DNA from 2 places in the Epibacterium sp. MM17-32 genome. Region 2 is predicted to be linked to the other one. Evidence: riboswitches for the same ligand, from Rfam matches in the RefSeq annotation. Region 2 holds a riboswitch; the other holds the start of a gene.
The links. Region 2 has a riboswitch for thiamine pyrophosphate ahead of thiB (thiamine ABC transporter substrate binding subunit). Riboswitches for the same ligand answer to the same signal wherever they lie in the genome.

Region 1 (4,742 bases), on a different contig from region 2:
GCGTCTTCGAGCTTGTTCTGGGCATTCAATGTCACCACAAGGCGCAGCTTTTCGCGCCGGGGATTGAGCAGCGCATCACGCACCGCATGCAGGCCAAACAGCCAGACGGTTTCCGCCGAGGCCGCCTTTTTGGCCTTTTCCTTTTCCACCACCCAGGCGGGTTTCTTGCTGGGTTTCTTGTTCATGACATGCTCCGGAAAACAAAATGCGAGGCGGCGGAAAAAAGTTGCGATTTTCCGGTTGACGCCCGTTTGGTGCGCTAGTAATCACGCCTCCACGTCAGGTGCAACATGCTTCTGACCGTGGGCGACAGGCCGCAAGGTGTGGCAGGGGACTGTAACTCCCTCGCGGAGACGCACGCTAGGTTCGATTCCTAGGTCGCCCACCATCTTCTCTCTTTCAACTGAAAAATCAACGACTTGAGACAGGATGGTATTCGCCGTCCTGTGGGTCGTTTTTCCAAATACTGTGGTCCACCCCCGCGCGCGACCGGGGAAGCCGGTGCGGCTGCGCCAGGTGGATTATTGCAGATTTTGCGGGTGAGCGATGGCGCCGGGGCGCTGCCCCGGACCCCGGGATATTTCCAAGAAGATGAAGGCTGGTGCCGCGGTAGGAACCCCTGCTCGGCGTCCCCTGGAACTGATCGCGGGCGCGCTCTGACCCTCCTGTCAGACCGTCTGGGCAAGCGCCGCTTCGACCCAGGCGACCAGCGCGTCGAGATCGGGGGGGGTTTCGACGGCCAGACCTTCGGCGAACCCCTCGAAGGCCTCGACGTTCATCCGGTTGACGCCGGACACCACCGGCAGCCCCATGGCCAGCGCTTCGGCGATGACCGGGCGCATGCCTCGGCCATCGGCCTCGTGCTTGCCGAATTTGTTGACCAGCATCACCTGCGGCGCGGGCGTGGTGGCAAGCTGGGCGGTGACCAGCCCAACAGCGCGTTCGAGCGCCTCGGGGTTGAGGCGGCAGCCACGGGCCCCCTCGCCCAGAGACTGGGAGATCCGGATGGTTTCCCCCTCGGGCAGGACGCGCACATCCATGTCGCAGAGCTTGCTGTCATAGCAATCGGTGTTGGTCTGCACGATGCCTGCGGTGCGAATGCCCCGTTCGGCCAACCGCTCTGCCAATGCGGTCAACAGGCGGTCGGTGGCGCCGCGTTCGGCGGTCATCACATAGGCAAGCTGCATGGGGTCGTCCTTTGCATGTCGTCTGCGCAAGCGGCAGATTAGCGCGAAAGGACGGCGCCCGCCAGTGGCGACGCAGGCCGTGATTGTCGCAGATCAGCGCGTCCCGTGTGTGCCCGCCGCCATGGCGCTGAGGCCGAGCCGGGCAAAGAGCGCCTCGTCCGCGTCCTCCTCCGGGTTGTCGGCGGTCAGGAGCGTGTCGCCCATGAAGATCGAGTTCGCCCCGGCAAAGATGCACATCGCCTGCAGCTCATCGCTCATCTCGGTGCGCCCGGCCGAGAGCCGCACATGCGCGCGCGGCATCAGGATGCGGGCCAGCGCAATGGTGCGCACAAATTCGAGCGGATCAAGCGGAGGCGTGTCGGCCAGTGGCGTATCTGCCATCGGAATCAGCATGTTGATCGGCACCGATTGCGGATGTTCCGGCAGTGTCGCGAGGCTCAGCAGCATGTCGATCCGGTCGCCGCGCTCTTCACCCATGCCAAGAATACCGCCAGAGCAGACGTTGATCCCGGCCTCGCGCACCCGCGCCAGGGTGTCCAGCCGATCCGCAAAGCTGCGGGTGGTGATGACCTCCGGGTAGTAGCGCTCCGAGGTGTCGATGTTGTGATTGTAGTAATCCAGCCCCGCATCCCGCAGGCGCAGCACCTGATCCTGCTCCAGCATGCCAAGCGTCATGCAGGTCTCCATCCCCAGCGCCTTGACGCCCGTGATCATCGCTTCCAGCTGGGCCATGTCGCGCGCCTTGGGGCCGCGCCAGGCCGCGCCCATGCAGTAGCGGGTGGCGCCGGCGTCGCGCGCCTTCTTGGCCTCGGCAATCACCCGCTGCACCTCGATCAGTTTGGACGCCGGAAGCTGCGCGCCATTGCGTGCCGATTGCGCGCAATAGGCGCAATCCTCGGCGCAGCCGCCAGTCTTGATCGACAGCAGGCGCGATTTCTGCACCGCGTTGGGGTCGAACATCTGGCGGTGCAGGCTCTGGGCCTGAAACAGCAGATCCATGAAGGGCTGAGCATAGATCTCCTCTGCCTCCTGCCGGGTCCAGTCGGTGCGGATAAGGGGGGTGTCGAGCATGGGAAGCCTCGCTGGATAACGGATGACACTACACGCCAAGGAGGCGCGAATCTTTTATAGATAATATATAAACCATGAATAAGAGCAGTACAGCGTTGAATATATTTGAGTTCATTCAGGCATGCCCATCAAAAATACGCGCATAGGGCGAATGCACGGCATAACCCTCTGCAGGTGGGCGTGGATCAGAAATCTCTTGACGGGCTGCCATGTCCTCCCCTACGCCTAGGGCCACGCAGGGGAGTCCCGCCGAGGGGACTGAGAGGCAGACAGGGAGAAATCCCGGTGACGCGACCCTTAGAACCTGACCCAGTTGATACTGGCGTAGGAAGCTAGGACAGTCGCGCATCGCCCCGGTACAGGGTTGATCCGCCGCTGCTCTGACACGGCAGGACCTGTACCCCCTGCCCCGTTTTCCTCCGGCCCGGCTCAATTGGTGTCTTTTTGAGAATGGACTCGAGGAGCACCAAGATGAACGTCCCCAACCCGAAGATCACCACAGGCGCATTGCCTGCGTCGCGCAAGATCTATGTGGCAGGCGAGATGCACAAGGACATCCGCGTGCCGATGCGTGAAATCGCCACCCATCCGACCGCGGGCGAGGCGCCGCTGCCGGTCTATGACAGTTCCGGACCCTATACGGATCCGGAGATCCTGACCGACATTCGCGAGGGTCTGGCGCCGCTGCGCGCCGCCTGGATCAAGGATCGCGGCGATGTCGAGGCCTATCAGGGCCGCGATGTTACCCCTGCGGACAATGGCTTTGTCGCGGGCGACCGGCTGGTGCCGGAGTTCCCGGTGCGGCCCGCGCCCCTGCGGGGCAAGGGCGATGCGGCGCCGACGCAGCTGGCCTATGCGCGGGCGGGGATCATCACGCCGGAAATGGAATATATCGCCATTCGCGAGAACCAGCTGCGTGAGCTGTCGCCCTGTCATGGCAGCCGCGATGGCGAGGATTTCGGGGCCAACATCCCCGATTATGTAACGCCGGAATTCGTGCGCTCCGAGGTCGCCGCCGGGCGCGCCATCATCCCCGCCAACATCAACCACCCGGAGCTGGAGCCGATGATCATCGGCCGCAATTTCAAGGTGAAGATCAACGCCAATATGGGCACTTCGGCCGTGACCTCCTCGATGGAGGAAGAGGTGGACAAACTGGTCTGGGCGATCCGCTGGGGCGCGGATACGGTGATGGATCTCTCGACGGGGCGCAATATTCACAACACCCGCGAATGGATCATCCGCAATTCGCCGGTGCCCATCGGCACCGTGCCGATTTATCAGGCGCTGGAGAAGGTGAACGGCATCGCCGAGGATCTGACCTGGGAAGTGTTTCGCGACACGCTGATCGAACAGGCGGAACAGGGCGTCGATTACTTCACCATCCATGCGGGCGTGCGGCTGCATATGGTGCCGATGACCGTGGAACGCGTGACCGGGATCGTGTCGCGCGGTGGGTCGATCATGGCAAAATGGTGCCTGCATCACCACAAGGAGAGCTTCCTCTACGAGCATTTCGAGGAGATCTGCGACATCTGTCGCCGCTATGATGTGAGCTTCTCGCTGGGCGACGGCTTGCGTCCCGGATCGATCGCCGATGCCAATGACGAGGCGCAATTTGCCGAACTGGAGACGCTGGGCGAGCTGACCAAGATCGCCTGGGCCAAGGACTGTCAGGTGATGATCGAAGGGCCGGGCCATGTGGCCATGCACAAGATCAAGGAGAACATGGACAAGCAGCTGGAGTGCTGCCACGAGGCGCCGTTTTACACGCTGGGGCCGCTGACCACGGATATTGCGCCGGGGTACGATCACATCACATCTGGCATTGGTGCGGCGATGATCGGCTGGTTTGGCTGCGCGATGCTGTGTTACGTGACGCCAAAGGAACACCTCGGCCTGCCGGACCGCGATGATGTAAAAACCGGCGTCATCACCTATAAAATCGCCGCCCATGCCGCCGATCTGGCCAAGGGTCTGCCCGGCGCGCAGCGGCGCGATGATGCGCTGAGCCGCGCGCGGTTTGAATTCCGCTGGGAGGATCAGTTCAACCTGTCTCTGGACCCGGAAACCGCGCAGAGTTTTCACGACGAGACCCTGCCGAAAGTGGCGCACAAAGTGGCACATTTCTGCTCCATGTGCGGGCCGAAGTTCTGCTCCATGCGGATCAGCCACGACATCCGCGCCGAGGCCCAGAAGGAGGGGTTCGAGGCGATGGCAGCGAAGTTCCGCGAAGGCGGCGAGCTTTATGTGCCGGTGGCGGGTGCTGCGGCGGACACGCCGGAGGAGTCGGCGTGATCACCATCGCGGGCGCAGGTCTGGCAGGCCTCGCCTGCGCCTATGCCCTGGCCCGCCGGGGCGTGGCGGTGCGCCTGTTCGAACGCTCCGGAGTGATCGGTGCCGACAGTGCGGCCCGCTACGCAGGCGGCATGCTGGCGCCCTGGTGCGAACGCGAAAGCACCGAGGAGGAGGTGATCTCTCTCG
Region 2 (4,742 bases):
TATAGGTGGCAAACATCGGCATCGCCGCCGACAGGATCAGCGCGGCGCGGATCTCGGGTGAAATCTCCAGCAGGCCCGCCGCGACGCAGATCGCCGCCACCACTGCGACAATGGCGGGATGAATCACCAGCTTGCCCAGTGTCGCCTGGGCTGCGAGGCTCTTGTTGCCGCGCAGAGGCAGCCCGGCAAGCGACCCGCCGATCACGATCAGCGACACCGCCCCGGCAGAAGCCGCGAGCATATCGGTAAAGCGAAAAAACGGCGCCGGAATCGGCACATGGAGGAGCGCCACCAGAAGCCCCGCGACAAGGGCCATCATCGTCGGCATCTTCGCCACGTTCCAGACGATCCGCCACAGGCGCGGCCCAAGCGGGACGGAACGGTCGGCGTCGGCCGCCTCCATCAGCATCAGGCAGATCGGGATCAGGATCAGCGTCTCGATCACCAGGTTCAGTGTTAGGACGATGCCCGCAATGTCAGGGAATGCCAGCAGCATCACCGGATAGCCGACAAATCCGTTGTTGGGACAGGTCGAGCCCATGACGCCCACCGCCCGCCGCATCGGATCAAACCCGCGGAGCGAAAACAGCAGATAGGCGACCGCAATATTCAGTACGCCGCCAATCAGATAGGGCAGCACATAGGCGGCCTGGAACACTTCGACCGGGTCGCGGCTGGCGATGGTGGTGAAGATCAGCCCCGGCAGCGCCAGGTTGAAGACATAGGCGCCGAGGCTCTTGATGTCGTGGCTGGAAAAGATGCCTTTCCAGACAAACAGGTACCCCAACCCGAGGGCCGCGTAGATCGGAAAGGTAATCCCGAGAATGGCGACCATGGGCCTGGGTTATCCGATCCGGCCCTGATTCTCGCCGATCTGGCCGCGATGCAGCAACAGGTGATCCAGGATGACGCAGGCCATCATTGCCTCGGCCACGGGCACGGCACGAATGCCGACGCAGGGGTCGTGGCGGCCCTTGGTGATGACTTCGGTGGCGGTGCCGTCCTTGCGGATCGACTGGCGCGGCGTCAGGATCGAGGAGGTCGGTTTGACCGCGAACCGCACCACGACGTCCTGACCGGTGGAAATGCCGCCAAGGATGCCGCCGGCGTGGTTGGAGGAATAGACCGGCTGGCCGTCATTGCCCATAAAGATCTCGTCGGCGTTCTCCGACCCTTTCAGCTGGGCGGCATGCATGCCCTCGCCGATCTCCACGCCCTTCACGGCATTGATCGACATCATCGCGGCGGCGAGGTCGGTGTCGAGCTTGCCATAGATCGGCGCACCGATACCGGCGGGCACCCCGCGTGCCACCACCTCGACCACGGCGCCGACCGAGTCGTGATCCTTGCGCAGCGCTTGCAGGTAGTCTTCCCAGTCCTGGACAGCGCCCGCATCCGGAATCCAGAAATCATTTTGGTCGATCGCTGCCCAGTCGAACCGGCTGCGGTCGATCTCCATCTCGCCCATCCGGGTCATGTAGCCCTTGATCTGAAGGCCGGGCACCAGTGCGTTGATCGCTTCGCGTGCAACACCGCCCGCGGCCACCCGCGCCGCGGTTTCGCGGGCCGAGGACCGCCCGCCGCCGCGATAGTCACGGTTGCCGTATTTCTGGAAATACGTGATGTCCGCATGGCCGGGGCGGAAGGTCTGCGCGATCTCGCCATAGTCCTTTGACCGCTGATCGGTGTTCTCGATCATCAGCTGGATCGGCGTGCCGGTGGAGTGGCCCTCGAACACACCCGACAGTATCTTTACCGCGTCCGGCTCGTTGCGCTGGGTGGTGTTCTTGTTCTGGCCGGGGCGGCGCTTGTCCAGCCACTGTTGCAGCATGTACGGGCTCAGCGGGACATTCGGCGGACAGCCATCGACGGTCGCCCCGAGAGCAGGCCCGTGGCTTTCGCCCCAGGTGGTGACACGGAAGAGGTGGCCGAAAGAGTTCATGGACATGCGCGCGGGTCTCCTTTGTCCTGACCCTTTAACGGCAAAGCGAGCCCGGGAAAAGAGAGCCGCGCATCAACAGGGCAGAAACGACAGAAACATCGCCTGCTTCTCATTGTCCCCGTGTTTCGCGGATGAAACGACAGGTCAGGCGCGCTGACCCAAGCGAGCGCTGGTATCCGTCTTCGGCATCTCAAGGCTGCGCTTGCCAATCCGGCAAACGCGCCCTAGGGTTTGCCCCACCTCGGGGTGCGCGAAATGACGCGCTGAGATGCCGGATGGCGAACCCGTTGAACCTGAACCGGATTATACCGGCGGAGGGAAGGTTCCGGATGTTGCGGTGCGCTGATGCCCCGATCTCCTCCTTGCCTGACGCCGCATTGGAGGACGATATGAAACCCCTCTTTGTTGCGAGCGCGCTTTTGGCCGCCACCGCCGCGACGGCGGACACGCCAGAGCTTGTGGTCTACACCTACGACAGTTTTGTGTCCGAGTGGGGCCCCGGCCCGGCGGTGGAACAGGCGTTTGAGGCGACCTGTGGCTGTGACCTGAAATTCGTCGGCGCCGGCGACGGGGCGGCACTGCTGGCGCGGATCAAGCTGGAAGGCGAGCGGTCCGATGCGGATGTGGTGCTTGGCCTTGATACCAACCTGACCGCCGCGGCAAAGGACACCGGTCTGTTTGCGCCGATCTCGGTCGAGGCCGACTATGCGCTCCCCGTGGCGTGGAACGATGAGGTCTTCGCGCCCTACGACTGGGGCTATTTCGCCTTCGTGCACAATGCCGCCGCGGATGCGCCCACGAATTTCAAGGCGCTGGGCGAGAGCGATGCCAAGATCGTCATCCAGGACCCCCGCTCTTCCACCCCCGGGCTCGGGCTCCTGATGTGGGTCAAGGCCGCCTATGGCGACGAGGCGCCGGCGATCTGGGAGAGTCTGAGCGACAATATCGTCACCGTTACCAAGGGCTGGTCGGAAGCCTATGGTCTCTTCCTCGAAGGTGAGGCGGATATGGTGCTGTCCTACACCACCTCGCCCGCCTATCACCTGATCGCCGAAGAGGACGACAGCAAGGCCGCCGCCGTCTTTGACGAAGGGCACTACATTCAGGTTGAGGTGGCCGGAAAACTCGCGGCCAGCGATCAGCCGGAGCTCGCGGATCAGTTCCTGCAATTCATGGTGTCGGATGGGTTCCAGTCGATCATTCCGACCACCAACTGGATGTATCCGGCGGTCACCCCCGCCAACGGCCTGCCTGCCGGGTTCGAGACTCTGGTGAACCCCCAGAAAGCCCTGCTTCTGCCCGAGCAAGTAGCCGCAGACCTGCGGGCAAAGGCGCTGGACGAATGGCGCACAGCGCTCAGCCGGTAAACCTGCGTCCGGTCGCGACCTGGCCCGGAACCTGCGCCGCCCTTGGGGTGGCGCTGCTGGTTCTGGGCACGCTGGCGGCGGTGACCCTGCGGGCGGAAGGCGGCGCCGGGTTTGGCGCAGCCGATCAGTCGGCCCTGCGGTTCACGCTGGTGCAGGCGGTGCTGTCGGCCCTGATCAGTGTCGGTCTGGCCATCCCGGTCGCCCGTGCCCTGGCCCGCCGCAGGTTTCCCGGTCGTCGTGTCTTGATCACGCTACTGGGCGCGCCGTTCATCCTGCCGGTGATTGTCGCGATCCTGGGGCTGCTGGCGGTCTTTGGCCGCTCCGGCTGGGTGAGTGATGCGCTGGGGCTGGTGGGCGTGCCCCCGGTCCAGATCTACGGGCTGCACGGTGTGGTGATCGCGCATGTGTTCTTTAACCTGCCGCTGGCAACCCGGCTGATCCTGCAAGGCTGGCAGGAGATACCGGCAGAGCGGTTCCGGCTCGCGGCGCAGCTGGATGCTGGGTCGGGGGCCATGTGGCGACTGCTGGAACTGCCGATGCTGCGGCAGGTGGTACCCGGTGCCGCGGCGGTTATCTTTGCCATCTGCCTGTCGAGTTTCGCGGTGGCGCTGACCCTCGGTGGCGGGCCACGTGCAACGACGCTGGAGTTGGCGATCTATCAGGCGTTCCACTTCGACTTTGATCTTGGGCGGGCGGCGATGCTGTCCAGCGTGCAGCTTGTCCTGACGGTGGCAGCGGCGCTTCTGGCGTTGCGGGTGTCGCTCGGTGATGGTCTTGGCGCCGGTCTCGACCGGGCGGTGGCCCGTTGGGACGGGGCGGGAGCGCGCGCATGGCTGTCTGACGGTCTGTGGATTGCACTCGCCGCGCTGTTCCTGATGCTGCCGCTGCTGGCGGTGCTGGTGGCGGGCGTGCCTGGCCTGGCGAGCCTGCCCGGTTCGGTGTGGAGTGCGGCCTGGGTGTCGATCCAGATTGCCAGCCTGAGCACCGCACTGCTGTTGCTGGTGGCGCTGCCCCTGTCGGCAAGCATTGCCATGGGGCGCAAACGGCTGGGAGAAGTCGCCGGCATCCTGGGGCTCGCGGCGTCGCCGCTGGTGATCGGGACCGGGCTGTTCGTGATGGTCTATCCCTTTGTCGACCCTTTTATGCTGGCGTTGCCGGTGACGGCGGTGGTCAACATGGTGATGGCGCTCCCCTTTGCGCTGCGCATTCTGGTGCCTCGCATACGGCAGGTGCTGCAACAGAATGCACGCCTGGCCGTTGCGCTCGACATGCGTGGCCGAGCGGTTTGGCAGCGGGTGCTGCTGCCGCGCTGTCGGGCTCAGATCGGCTTTGCCGCTGGTCTGACGGCCGCGCTGTCGCTTGGTGATCTTGGTGTCATCGCGCTGTTTGCCGATCCCGAGGTCGCGACGTTGCCGTTGCAGGTCTATCGGCTG

Region 1: linked by a shared signal. The riboswitch ahead of thiC (phosphomethylpyrimidine synthase ThiC) and the one ahead of thiB (thiamine ABC transporter substrate binding subunit) in region 2 are both predicted to bind thiamine pyrophosphate.

Annotation. Positions count from the first base shown of each region.
Region 1 covers NZ_JAKRFC010000018.1:13,601-18,342, forward strand. The annotation lists gene rlmB (23S rRNA (guanosine(2251)-2'-O)-methyltransferase RlmB) at 1-185, opposite strand, end outside; tRNA gene MHM88_RS20490 (tRNA-Tyr) at 305-388, shown strand; gene MHM88_RS20495 (DUF2478 domain-containing protein) at 669-1,187, opposite strand; gene bioB (biotin synthase BioB) at 1,281-2,258, opposite strand; TPP riboswitch at 2,486-2,606, shown strand; gene thiC (phosphomethylpyrimidine synthase ThiC) at 2,730-4,556, shown strand; gene MHM88_RS20510 (FAD-dependent oxidoreductase) at 4,553-4,742, shown strand, end outside.
Region 2 covers NZ_JAKRFC010000005.1:147,701-152,442, reverse strand. The annotation lists gene MHM88_RS10380 (AEC family transporter) at 1-835, opposite strand, end outside; gene aroC (chorismate synthase) at 845-1,948, opposite strand; TPP riboswitch at 2,175-2,279, shown strand; gene thiB (thiamine ABC transporter substrate binding subunit) at 2,332-3,309, shown strand; gene MHM88_RS10365 (thiamine/thiamine pyrophosphate ABC transporter permease ThiP) at 3,285-4,742, shown strand, end outside.